2 regions of the Arthrobacter sp. CAN_C5 genome follow, and region 1 is predicted to be linked to the other one. Evidence: riboswitches for the same ligand, from Rfam matches in the RefSeq annotation. Region 1 holds a riboswitch; the other holds the start of a gene.
What was found. A riboswitch is a leader RNA that binds a small molecule or an ion and turns the genes downstream of it on or off. The one in region 1 is predicted to bind thiamine pyrophosphate.
Positions count from the first base shown of each region.

Region 2: it holds a riboswitch for thiamine pyrophosphate, as region 1 does, so the genes downstream of both, H4V95_RS07960 (3-oxoacyl-ACP reductase) here and H4V95_RS02740 (ECF transporter S component) in region 1, are expected to answer to the same signal.

Region 1 covers NZ_JAGGMZ010000001.1:552,884-559,411, reverse strand. The annotation lists gene H4V95_RS02745 (ABC transporter ATP-binding protein) at 1-847, opposite strand, end outside; gene H4V95_RS02740 (ECF transporter S component) at 853-1,470, opposite strand; TPP riboswitch at 1,538-1,654, opposite strand; gene H4V95_RS02735 (DUF4235 domain-containing protein) at 1,787-2,047, shown strand; gene mnhG (monovalent cation/H(+) antiporter subunit G) at 2,057-2,452, opposite strand; gene H4V95_RS02725 (monovalent cation/H+ antiporter complex subunit F) at 2,456-2,713, opposite strand; gene H4V95_RS02720 (Na+/H+ antiporter subunit E) at 2,713-3,297, opposite strand; gene H4V95_RS02715 (Na+/H+ antiporter subunit D) at 3,294-4,904, opposite strand; gene H4V95_RS02710 (Na(+)/H(+) antiporter subunit C) at 4,901-5,395, opposite strand; gene H4V95_RS02705 (Na+/H+ antiporter subunit A) at 5,392-6,528, opposite strand, start outside.
Region 2 covers NZ_JAGGMZ010000001.1:1,682,410-1,688,937, forward strand. The annotation lists gene ileS (isoleucine--tRNA ligase) at 1-150, shown strand, start outside; gene H4V95_RS07940 (bifunctional folylpolyglutamate synthase/dihydrofolate synthase) at 147-1,553, shown strand; gene H4V95_RS07945 (DUF4233 domain-containing protein) at 1,588-2,037, shown strand; gene ndk (nucleoside-diphosphate kinase) at 2,079-2,495, shown strand; gene H4V95_RS07955 (aldo/keto reductase) at 2,567-3,529, shown strand; partial or broken gene H4V95_RS07960 (3-oxoacyl-ACP reductase) at 3,582-4,347, opposite strand; TPP riboswitch at 4,406-4,501, opposite strand; TPP riboswitch at 4,592-4,692, shown strand; gene thiM (hydroxyethylthiazole kinase) at 4,684-5,517, shown strand; gene thiE (thiamine phosphate synthase) at 5,514-6,185, shown strand; gene thiD (bifunctional hydroxymethylpyrimidine kinase/phosphomethylpyrimidine kinase) at 6,173-6,528, shown strand, end outside.

The sequences.
Region 1 (6,528 bases):
TGGTCCGGGCGACCGAAAGCCCACGGGCTGCCAGCAGCGGGTCCCCGGGGGACGGCAGCAGCCCTGGCACGGCTGGCTGGTGCCCGGGGATCCACACGCCGGCCTCCGCCAGCCGCTCGCGGGTGCGGGAGTCAGTGAGGACGGTGCCCGGCGGGCCATCGGCGAGGATACCGCCGTCGGCCGCCAGCACCACCACCCGGTCCACCACGTCAGCCCAGACCGCCACCCGGTGTTCCACCACCACGAAGGTGGCACCGGTTCGATCCAGGACACGGACGACGGCGTCCCGCACCTCCAGGACACCCTCGGGGTCGAGGTTGGCTGTCGGTTCATCCAGCAGCAGCAGCCCGGGCTGCATGGCCAGCACCGCGGCGAGAGCGAGGCGCTGCTTTTGCCCGCCGGAAAGCGCGGTGGTGGACCGGTCCAGGGGAACGTCCAGCCCGACGTCGTCGAGCGCCCACCACACCCGCTCCCAGATCTCCGTGCGGGGGACGGACTGGTTCTCGGCCCCGAACGCCACCTCGTCGCCCACCCGGGCGAGGACGATCTGCGTGTCGGGGTCCTGCAGGACCAGCCCGGCGCGTCCCCGGACCCGGCCGGGCGGGCTTCCGTCGAGGGTGAGGGAACCGTGCTCCTCGCCCTGACCGTCGTCGCCGAGCACGCCCGCCAGGCCATGCAGCAGGGTGGACTTCCCGGAACCGGACGCGCCGAGCAACAACACCCGTTCCCCGGGCTCGACCACCAGGTCAATGTCCTGGACCGCTGGTCTCTTGCGCCCGGCGTGCCGCCAGCTCCAGCCGCAGGCTGCGATCCTGACGGCTGCCCGCTCCCTCGTTTGCTCGGCCATACCGGTTAGACGTCAGCCGTTCGTCCGGCGGCGAAGGCGGACAAGACGCCTGTCTTAGCCAGTCCCCGGACGGCCAGCCACGAGAGAAGCCCCGCGATCACCACACCGGAGATGGATGCGAAGAGCACGTACATGAGCTGCCATTCCACGGCCCAGAGGGCGTTGTAGAGGATGTTCTCGGAGATGGCGAGGGCCAGTCCAGCACCCAGCCCGGCGAGCAACGCCACCCCGAGGTTCCATTTGCGGTAGAGGAACAGCAGGAAGATCAGTTCCGCCCCCAGTCCCTGGATGGCACCGGAGAGCAGGGTGGTCAGGCCGAACTGGGTGCCGAGGAGTGCCGAAACGGCGGCCGCCAGCACCTCGCAGTAAATGGCCGCGCCGGGTTTCCTGATGATGAGGCCGCCGAGAACCCCGGCGATCAGCCACCCTCCGGTATAGAGTCCTGCCAAGGGCGGGAACGCGCTGGTGATCGCTGCGATGCCTGTGTAACCGGCGGACCAGGCGAAGAACACCACCCCGACGGCGACCGCCACCACCGACGCGACGACGATATCGACCACGCGCCACTGATAGTTGGGGCGTCGGGTGGGGGTGTTACGGGTTTGTGCTGGTGATGAAGCCATGTTGAATTCCTCCTGAGGTACAGGAGGGGAGGGCACCTAAGGCCTGCAGCAATGCCACTGGCCGGGCACCCTGAGATACTCGACTCCCTTCGCCGGTACTAGCCGGATCAGGTTCGAGGGTCTGCGGTAGTCCGCACTCTCAGCGCCCGCTCATGATCTGAGCGGCGCTCCCCTGTCGTATGTTTAGCATTTTCCAGCGTACACCTGATCGTTTCACTCCGCCCCCAAACCACCCAGCGTTCGGCGACGGATGCGTCGTTGTCGACGAGGCGAAACGCTAGGCTAGGAAAAAGAGCAACCATCGAAGGAGACACCCATGAACCAGTTTATGAAACTGCTCGGCGTAGCACTGAGCCTCGGAGCCGGAATTGTCGGCGCCAAGCTGGTGGATTTCATCTGGCACAAGACCACCGGCAAGGCATCACCCAAGGATGAGGACGCCCTCGAGAACAGCCTGCGCTCCGCCATCGCGTTCGCCCTGATTTCCGGGGCCGTCCGAGCGGTCCTGCAGGTCCTCACCAACCGCACCACGCAGAAGGCAGCCCTCCGGTTCGCGAAGACCCGCGACCTGACCTAGGCGCCCGCTTTACGTCTCGTCGGGGCGCTCGGCCATATTCGGGTCGGGCGCCCTTTTGCCGGCCGCCTTCTCTACGACCTCATCGAGTTCGTCCATGCTGAGCAGGTCACGCCGCATGTGCTTGGTACGGTAGCCTGCCCGTCCCACCATGTGGGCCGAGACGGGGACGGTCAGCAGCATGAAGATCCAGCACAACAACAGCACGGGCAGCAGGACCCAGCTGCCCAGCTGCAGTGCCATCGCCAGCAGGAACAACAGCAACCCCAACACCTGGGGTTTGGTGGCCGCATGCATTCTGGCCAACAGGTCAGGAAACCGGAGCAGCCCGACACCGGCAGCAACGGACATGAGGGATCCGCCGATCAGGAACACGGCGGTCAGGGCGTCATTCACTGTCTCGTTCATGTCCTATTTCCTGTCCGTCACGAAGCGCGCCACGGTGACCGAGCCGATGAACCCGATCACCGAGATGGCTACCAGGAGCACCACGTTGTCCAGGTGCCGGTTGACCGCCATATCCATGGCAAGTGCCCCACCGATGGTGGCGAGCAGCACGTCGATGGCGAGCACCCGGTCCAGGATGGAGGGGCCCCGGGCAATGCGGTACAGGGCGCACAGGGCGGCGAGGACGAGCAGGCCCGCAGAGATAATGATGGCGACAGTCATCATGTGCTGGCCCCTTCCTGACGGGAGTCGTTCTCCTCATCGAACCGGTCCTCGGCTGTCAGCAGCGCCAGATCGTCCCGCGTTCCCATGATCCTGATCAGCCAGGCTTCGGTGGCGCGCACGTCGGACCGGATTTTTGCAGCATCTTCGGGGGTGACGACGTTCAGGCAGTGCAGGTACAGGGTTGAGGTGGAACGGTCCACCTCAATCACCAGCGATCCGGGGATCAGGGACAGGGCATGCCCTGTGGTGGTGACCAGCAGGTCTGACGGGCTACGCAATTGCACGGCGACGACGGCGTTCACAAGGTGCGGCCCGCGGGTCAACGAGAGCCAGAACACCTCGAAGCTTGCGACCACCAGCTTGTAGATGAACCGGACCGCGAACGGCACGGCGTAGAGCACGTTGAACCGTCCGCTGAGCTCCACCGGGGGCAGGTACAGCAGATTGGCGACGGCGTAGGCGATCAGGCCGCCGAAGATGAGGTTACCCGGGCTGAAGTCCTGCCAGAGTGCACCCCAGACAATGACCAGCCAGATGATCAGAGGCAGTTCGGTGATGAACGGGATCTTCTGCCGGGTCATGGTGCGCTCCCCTCGCCGAGGACAGCCTCAATGTAGTCGGTGCGTTCCAGCATGTTTTTCGCTGCGTTGTCGCTGATCTCGAACAGCGGGCCAGCCAGCAGGGTGAGCAGCAGGCCGAGCCCCACGAGTCCCATGGTCGGACCGACCATGGTGCGTGGCAGCAGGTTGACGGGGTTGCGTCCGGAGAACCGGCCGGTCGTTTCACCGTTGACGCGCTGCGAGGTGCGGACCGCTGAACCGTCAGCCTTGGTTGCCAGCAGGATGGGGTCGGGATGGAGGGCGTCTTCCGGGCGGCGCCAGAACGCGCGGTTCCAGACCCTCGCGATCGCCAGAAGTGTCAGCAGGGAGGTGATCACGCTGGCGCCGACGGCCACGTAGGCGATCGGCGAGCCCAGCTCGACGCCTGCCTGCAGGATCCCCAGCTTGCCAAGGAAGCCGGAGAACGGCGGGATGCCGGCAAGGTTCATGGCCGGGATGAAGAACAGGATTCCGAGGAGCGGAGAGAGTTTGGCCAGACCGCCAAGGCGGTCCATGTTGGCGGTCCCGCCACGACGTTCAATCAGCCCAGTGACCAGGAAGAGACTGGTCTGCACGGTGATGTGGTGGGCCACGTAGAAAATGGCAGCACCCAAGCCGACCACCGTCGAAATCGCCAGCCCGAAAATCATGAATCCGATGTGGCTGACCAGGGTGAAGGAGAGCATTCGTTTGATGTCGGACTGTGCCAGGGCACCGAGGATACCCACCACCATGGTGAGGATCGCGACCACCATCAGCAGCGTATTGATCCGGTCGCCCGGAAAAAGGAGGGTCTCGGTGCGAACCATCGCGTACACGCCCACCTTGGTAAGCAGGCCAGCGAACACTGCGGTCACCGGTGCTGGCGCCGTCGGGTAGGAGTCGGGCAGCCAGAAGGAGAGCGGGAACACCGCAGCCTTGATCCCGAACGCGACGAGCAGCATCAGGTGCAGCATCATCTGCGTCGCCGGGTCGATTTCGCCCAGTTTCACGGCGAGGTCGGCCAGGTTGATGGTGCCGGTAGCCGCGTAGATCATGCCGATCGCGATCAGGAACAAGAGGGAGGACACCACGCTGACCACCACGTAGGTGACGCCGGCACGGATTCGGGGTGTGGTTCCGCCCAGGGTCATCAGCACATAGCTTGCGGTCAGCAGGATCTCGAAGCCGACGTACAGGTTGAACAGGTCACCGGACATGAACGCGTTGGAGACGCCCGCCACCAGGATGAGGTAGGTGGGGTGGAAGATCGAGATCGGCCCGTCCTCGTCCCCGTCGGTCATTCCCTGCCCGGTGGCGTAGACCAGCACGGCCAGGCTGATTGCCGTCGAGATGACCAGCATCAGCGCCGAGAACTGGTCGACCACCAGGGTGATCCCGAACGGCGGCATCCAGCCGCCAATGAACACCGCGGTTGCGCCGTTCACTGCAGCGTTCTGGAGCAGGAACAGTTCGAGGATCAGGGTGATGCTCAGCGTGGAGATGCTCACCGCACGCTGTGACCTTGAGTGGCGGATCAGGAGGAAAGCGATTGCCGCACCGAGGAAGGGCAGGACTACCGCCAGCGGTGCGTAGCTTGCGATGTTCACCGTGGCTCCTTCGGGTCGGCAGAGAGGTCGAGGACTCCTGCGTTCTGGGATCCGGGGGCTTCCTCGGCCTCCTCAAGCGGCGTGAACTCGGTGGTCTCCTCGGGCACATCGGCGTCGTCTTCGGCGTCGAAGCTGCTCTGACTGGCCACCCTGCGGTCCTCCATGTCGTCCTGCACCTCATCGCGCCTGCCCAGCACCCAGGACCGGTAGATGATGCCCAGCATGAAGGCTGTGACGGCGAAGGAGATCACAATGGCCGTGAGGATCAGCGCCTGGGGCAGCGGATCAGAGTAGGCGTCCGCGGGGATTTCCTCTGAGTACAGCGGTGCGACGCCAGCCCGGCCTCCGGTGGAGAGCAGGAGGATGTTGGCACCGTTGGCCAGCAGGATCAGGCCCAGCAGGACCCGGGTCAGGCTGCGCTCCAGCAGCAGGTAGATGCCGCCCGCGAAGAGGGCTGCCATGACCACCAGCAGGGTGATGTTCACGCTCATCGGGCCACTCCCTCGCCGGACTCGGTATGTTCTTGTTGCTGCGCCTGCATGTCGTCCGGATCGGTCGATGCGGAGAGGCCCTCGCTGCGTTCGTCAATCTCCGAGCCCAGGCTGCGCAGCACGTCCAGCACCAGCCCAACGACCACCAGATAGACGCCGATGTCGAAGATGGTCGAAGTGACGAACTTGACGTCCCCGAACACTGGCATCCAGAACTCCAGGATCGCGGTCTGGAGGATCTGACCGCCCAGCAGCAGCGGGATCAATGCGCTGAGGGAGGTGGTCGCCATACCCGCACCGAGCAAAACCCCCGCACTGACCGGGCTGGCTTCCGCCAGCTCGAAGCGCCCACCCGCCAGGTAGCGCACGGTCAGTGCCAGCCCGGCCATCAGCCCACCGGCGAATCCACCGCCCGGCAGATTGTGGCCCGCAAGGAGCAGGTAGATCGAGAAAATGATGATCGAGTGGAAAAGCAGCCGGGTGATGACCTCGAAGATGATCGACCTGCGCTCGGGTGCGAGGGTCCGTCCGGCCACCAGCCACGCGTCCCGCGAGACCGACGAGAACTTCTTCGCCAGCTCCAGCGCCGCGGCTTCCCGCCCGAACACGCCCAGGGGTTCCTGCCCGCGATCGACCGAACCGGATTTGACGCTTTCGGCCCGCTGGCGGGTGTCACCGCGCCCGCGGATGAAGATCAGGCTGGCAATACCGGTGGCGGCAATGGCCAGCACCGAAATCTCGCCGTAAGTGTCCCAGGCCCTGATGTCCACCAGGGTGACGTTGACGATGTTCTCCCCGCCTCCGCCCTCGTAGGCCAGGCCCGGATATTCAAGGGACACCGGGGCGGCGATACGTGAGGCCATGGAGGACATCGCGATTGCCGCCATGACCAGACCGAAGGAGATCCCCAGGACGGCGCGGAGCAACCGGTACCGTCCCGGCTCCTTTTGCCACAGCCGTGCGGGTAGCGAGCGCAGCGCGAGCACGAAGGCGACCAGCACGATCGTCTCGACCAGCATCTGGGTCAACGCCAGGTCGGGGGCGCCCTGCAGCGCGAAAATCAGTGCCATTCCATACCCGGTCACCCCGACCATGAGCACCGCCATGAACCGCTTGGTGGCGCGGATCGCAGC
Region 2 (6,528 bases), 1.1 Mb from region 1:
GCACCCGAACTGGTGGACGCGCTGACAGCCAACGCACCGCTGATCAAGGCGGAAACGCTGACCACCGACCTGCACGTCGTCGCCGCATCGCCGGCTGACGGCGCGCTGACCGTCGGCGAGTACACAGTCACAGTAGAGAGGCACCCATGAGCCAGCAGACCCCGGAACCAATGGACGCCGAAGGCCCGGCCCCGGTAGGGAGCTTTGACCGGTTCTCGGTCGAGAGCGTCTACGCTGAACTACTCAGCCGGGCGCCCGAGAACAAAATGGAACCCCGGATGGCGCCGATGCTCAGGGCGATGGAGATCCTTGGCGAACCCAACAAGGCGTACCCGATCATCCACCTGACCGGGACCAACGGGAAGACCTCGACCGCACGCATGGTCGAGGGCATCCTGCGGGCCCACGAGCTGCGGACCGGACGCTACACCAGCCCCCACCTGAGCAGCGTCACCGAACGGATCAGTATCGACGGCGAACCGGTCTCGGATGAGACCTTCGTCCGGATCTGGGATGAGATCCGGCCGTTCCTGGAAATCATCGACGGTGAACTGGAAGCGGCGGGGGACCCCCGGCTGACCTACTTCGAAAGCATCACCATTCTCGCGTTCGCGGTCTTCGCCGACGAGCCCGTCGACGTCGCCATCATCGAGGTAGGGCTCGGCGGCATCACCGACGCAACCAACGTGGGCGACGGCCAGGTAGCAGTTGTCACGCCGATTTCCCTCGATCACACCGAGCTGCTCGGTGACACCGAATACGATATTGCCTTGGAAAAGTCGGGGATCATCAAACCGGGCGGCTTCCTGATCAGCGCGGCCCAGCCCCACGAGGCCGCCCAGGTGCTCCTCGAGAAGGCTCGCGAAGTCGGCGTTGAGTTCCGGTTCGAGGGAGTTGAGTTCGGGGTCGAAACCAGGACCATCGGCGTCGGCGGTCAGGTGCTGTCCATCAACGGGATAGCCGGCCGGTACGAGGAACTGCTGCTGCCCCTGCACGGGGCGCATCAGGCGCAGAACGCCGCCGTCGCCGTCGCCGCCGTCGAGGCATTCATCGGTGGCGGGACCCGTGAACTCGACGCCGCGGTGGTCCGCGAAGGGTTGCGAACCGTCACCTCGCCGGGGCGGATCGAAGTGGTGCGCACGGCACCGAGCATCATCGTCGACGCGGCGCACAACGCGGCCGGCGCCAAGGCAACCGCGGCAGCCGTCAAGGAAGCCTTCGACTTCAGCCGGTTGATCCTGGTGGTCGGCGTGCTCCAGGACAAGGATGCGGGAGCCATCCTGGCCGAGCTGCATGAGGAACTGGGTGGCATCCTCGAGGACGTCTGCCTGACCCAGTCGAATTCACCGCGCGCCATCCCTGCTGCTGATCTGCTGCAGGACGCGCTAGCGGCCGGGTTCGCCGAGGAACACGTCCACATCGCCGAACGGCTCGACGACGCGCTTGAATGGGCCGTCATGAAGGCCGAGGAAAACAACGACCTCGCAGGGGGCATCCTCATCACCGGTTCGATCACGGTGGTGGGGGAGGCCCGCACCCTGCTGGGTAAGTAGGGGAGTGCACATGGAGCAAAACCGGAAACGCCGTATGACCAAGGCGCAGCGGGAGTGGCGACCCGGAATGCCGAAGAAACGGCGTTCCATCAAAGTCACCTTTGCCTCAGTGGTCCTCACCCTCGAAGCGCTGGTGGTTTTGTTTGCGACCCTCGCCGCATTCGGCTTGTTGCGCGACACCATCTCACCAGTGTTGATCCTAACCGTGGGGATTGCGTTGGCCATCGCACTGGTCGGGGCGTGCGCGTTCCTGACCAAGCCGTACGGCATTGCCATCGGCTGGGTGCTGCAACTGGTCATCATCGCTACCGGGTTCATCGAACCCACCATGTTCCTGATCGGGGTGCTGTTCGCCCTGACCTGGCTGTACGGAATCCGTACCGGGATCCGCCTTGACGCCGAAAACGAGGAGCGTGACCGTCAGCAGGCCGAATGGGAACGGGCGAACCCCGAGGGCGGGTCAGAGCCCGGCACTAATGTTTAGTAGAGTTCCACTGGCCATACCCAACACTTTGGAGGACTTCTGTGAGCGCTGAACGCACTCTTGTACTGATCAAGCCCGACGGCGTTTCCCGCGCTCTGTCCGGGACTATTCTGGCCCGGGTTGAAGCCAAGGGGTACACCCTGGTGGACCTGAAAATGGTGTCGGCCACCCGTGCAATGCTCGAAGAGCACTACGAGGAGCACGTCGGCAAGCCCTTCTTCGAACCGCTCGTCGAGTTCATGCTCAGTGGGCCCATCGTCGCCGCGATCTTTGAGGGCGAGCGGGTCATCGAAGGATTCCGGTCCCTCGCCGGTGCCACCGAGCCAACAGCCGCCGCACCCGGCACCATCCGGGGAGATCTGGGCCGGGACTGGGGTTTGAAGGTGCAGCAGAACCTGGTCCACGGTTCGGACTCGGCAGAATCGGCGCAGCGGGAAATGGGTATCTGGTTCGCCTGAACCCGAACATGAGAGATTTTACCCGGGGCACCAGAAGGTGCCCCGGGTAACCGATGTTGTAGCGTAGTCCCATGACTGAATATCGCAGACTTGGCAACTCCGGACTGAACGTTTCAGTGGTGGGGCTCGGTTGCAACAACCTGGGCCGCTCCGGAACGCCCACCGAGACGCAGCGTGGCACCAACGCCGTCATCGGAGCCGCCATCGATGCGGGAATCAACTTTTTCGACGTGGCCGATTCCTACGGCAAAACCCCCGGCCTGAGCGAGGAAATGCTGGGCAAGGCACTCGTCAAGAACCGCGACGACGTGCTCATCGCCACCAAATTCGGCCTGGACCTGAAAGGCGCCAACGGTCCGGACTGGGGTGCGCGCGGATCGCGCCGGTACATCATGAAGGCTGTCGACGCATCGCTGCGACGCCTGGGCACCGACTGGATCGACCTGTACCAGTTCCACGCGCCAGACCCGCTGACGCCCATCGAGGAGACCCTTTCTGCGCTGGACGCCCTGGTCACCAGCGGCAAGGTCAGGTACATCGGCCATTCCAACCGGGCCGGCTGGCAGCTCGCCGAGGCCGAGTTCGTAGCCCAGCTCGGCGGATACACGCCCTTCATCTCGGCCCAAAACCACTGGAATCTTCTCGAACGCGGGATCGAAGCCGAGGTTGTCCCCGCAGCCGAAGCGTACGGGATCGGCGTGCTCCCCTTCTTTCCCCTCGCCAACGGACTGCTGACCGGCAAGTACAGTGCATCGAAGGTTCCGGCGGGCAGCAGGCTCACCCACTCCCGCACCAACCTGCTGGACGGCGCCGACTGGGACCAGCTCGCCGACTTTGGAGCCTTCGCAAGGGCCCGTGACCTGACCGAACTGCAGGTTGCCTTCTCCTGGCTGGCGGCCCAGCCGTCCGTCGCCTCGGTCATTGCGGGCGCCACCAAGCCGGAACAGATCGAGCAGAACGCCGAAGCGGTGTGCTGGGTACCCTCAGAAACGGAACTGCAGGAGCTCGACCGCATTTTCCCGCGGGCCGCCTAGACCAGTCGAAGCTCCTTGGCCGCCTGGGAGCCGGGACTGATCAAGGCATTGATCAGTCCATCACCAACCCGCCATCAACCACCAGGTTCTGCCCAGTTACGGACCGGGCCCAGGGCGAGGCGAAGAAGAGGACAGCGTCGGCGAACTCCTGCGGAGTGGTCACCCGCCCCAGCGGGGTTGATGCGGCGATGTAATCGAAGACGTCGTCGGGGGTCCCGGCGCTGGCGTCAGTGGTGCGCAGGAGCCCCCCGGAGACCATGTTGACAGTGATGTTCTTGCGGGCCAAGGTCTTTCGCCAGGGTCCGGGTCAGCGCAAGCAGCGCTGCTTTCGCCGCGATGTAGTCGTGATAAGGCACCACAGGGTTCTGGAACAGGTTCGTGCCGATGTTGATGATGCGCCCGAAGTTGTGCCCACGCATTCCCGGAAGTGCTGCCTGCGTGGTGTTCAGGCTGGCTTTGACGCTGCCGGCGAACTGGGCGCTGAAATCAGTCCAACTGATCTCCGCTGCGGTGGAGCGGGCATCCCCATTGAAAGTGAATGATGCCAGCGCGTTGTTCACCACCGTGGTGACAGGAGCTCCGAAGTGCACCCGCGCTCGTTCGAGAAGATCGCCGACCTGCAAAGGGTCCGTTACATCCGCTGCTGCAGCCAATGCCCGTTCCGGACCGATCTGGGCGGCGAGCTCGTGAGCCTGGGCTGAGCTGGCCCGGTAGTTAATGACTACGCGGGTGCCTTCAGCCGAGAACGCCTCGACGATGCTCCGGCCCAAGCCCCGACCGCCTCCGGTAACCAGGACAATCTGTTCGGTGAGTTGCATGCAGTACCCCGTCTGAAGTCGTGTGATAAGCGGGGCGAAAAGACGCATGAACCGACCGAAAAGACCGGATGGACATCCCTTCGCCAGTCCGAACTGGATCAGGTTCGACGGGTATGATCTCAGCCAGCAAGAACCGGCACCCCGTGTCGCTCCTGACACAGTAACCGGCGGGGAGACCGTCCCGCTACCCGGCAGGGCTGGCGCGGGGATTTGGGTAGGTCTGGGGCGTAGCGGTTAGGGTGGTGACCATGGCACGGGGTGCTGCTCACCAGAAGCAGCTGAGAATTGACACCCGTTGAACCTGATCTAGTTCGAACTAGCGAAGGGATGTCGTGGATGACTGTTCGTCATGCATCATCTGATTGTGCTCGACTGCTCGAAGAATTACGGTCCACCACCCCCTTGGTCCAATGTATTACCAACGCGGTGGTGACCAACTTCACCGCCAATGTCCTCCTCGCGGTCGGGGCGGCGCCGGCCATGGTGGATATTCCCTCGGAAGCCAAGCAGTTCGCCTCCGTCGCGTCGGGGATCCTTATCAATTTGGGAACTCCCCAGCGGGATCAGCAGACGGCGATGACCGAAGCCGTGGTTGCGGCGAATGCCGCCGGGACGCCGTGGGTGCTGGACCCCGTGGCCGTCGGATTCCTCTCTGTCCGCACGGAGCTGGCCGGTCAGCTGGCGGGGCGGAGCCCGAGGATCATTCGGGGGAATGCCTCCGAGATCCTCGCTTTGGCGGGTGCGGGCTCTGGTGGTCGCGGAGTCGATTCCACCGACGATCCTCTGGATGCTCTGCACGCGGCCCGGTCACTCTCACGGTCGACGTCGTCGGCTGTGGCCATATCAGGCGCCCACGATCTCATGGTTGGTCCGGATGGAGATGCCGTAGTCGTAGCGAACGGGCATGCCCTGCTTACGAAGGTGACGGGTGGGGGCTGCGCGCTGGGGGCCGTCATGGCTGCCTTCGCCGCTCTAACCGACGATGCCGTTCTCGCGGCCACTGCGGCCACGGGTGTGTACACCCTCGCAGCGGAGCAGGCGGCGGCGCGAGCAAACGGACCCGGGAGCTTCGCCATCGAATTCCTCGACCGGCTGGCTGCCGTGACACCCGACGACGTCGCCTCCGGTCTGAATCTCCTTGCGGTGAGCCCATCGGACGGCGCGCGATGAAGCGATGGAACGAGGCGGTGACCCTTCGGGACCAGCTGTCTCTGTACCTTGTGACTGACACTGGCCTGTGCCAACCTACTCCGGTAGCCGACGTCGTTGCAGCGGCGGTGGCCGGCGGCGCGACCATGGTTCAGGTGCGCGACAAGAACGCGTCAACCAGGGGTCTGCTCCAGTTACTTCTCGCGGTTGCCGAATCGGTTGGATCGATTGTCCCCGTGTTGGTCGACGACCGGGTTGACGTCTTCCTGGCTGCTCGGGCCCGCGGAGCACAGGTCGCCGGAGTGCACGTTGGTCAATCCGACCTGCCCGTCCATTTGGTGCGGTCAATCGTCGGTCCGGGTGCGATCGTAGGCCTCAGCGCTGCCACCGGCAGCGAAATCGGGACCGCTCACAACCTGCCGGCTTCGACCGTGGACTATTTGGGGATTGGTGCCATCCATGCGACAGCCACCAAAGCTGATCATCCCGATCCGTTGGGAACCGAAGGATTCGGTGCTCTGGCTTCGGGAAGCTCTTTGCCGTGTGTGGCAATTGGCGGGATCGGGGTATCCGATGTACGCCCCCTCCGCGACGCCGGGGCTGCAGGGGTCGCGGTCGTCTCAGCCGTCTGTGCGTCGACCGATCCGGAGGCAGCAGCGCGAGAGTTGGCCGGCCAATGGCGATCCTAGGGCCGCTTGCCCTCCGCCGGGTCCCCCGCGTTCTCAGCATCGCCGGAACGGATCCCACGGGCGGGGCGGGCATCCAGGCCGATCTGAAGAGTATTGCCGCGATGGGCGGTTACGGGATGGCTGTCGTGACAGCGCTCGTCGCGCAGAACACGAGAGGCGTCCGCTCGGTGCACACTCCACCGACCCCGTTTCTGCGTGAACAGTTGGATGCAGTGAGCGACGACGTGACCATCGACGCCGTGAAGGTCGGGATGCTCGGTGACGTGGCGACCATCGAGGTTGTCCACGAGTGGCTCCTCCGCGTTCAACCACAGCTGGTGGTGCTTGATCCCGTCATGATTGC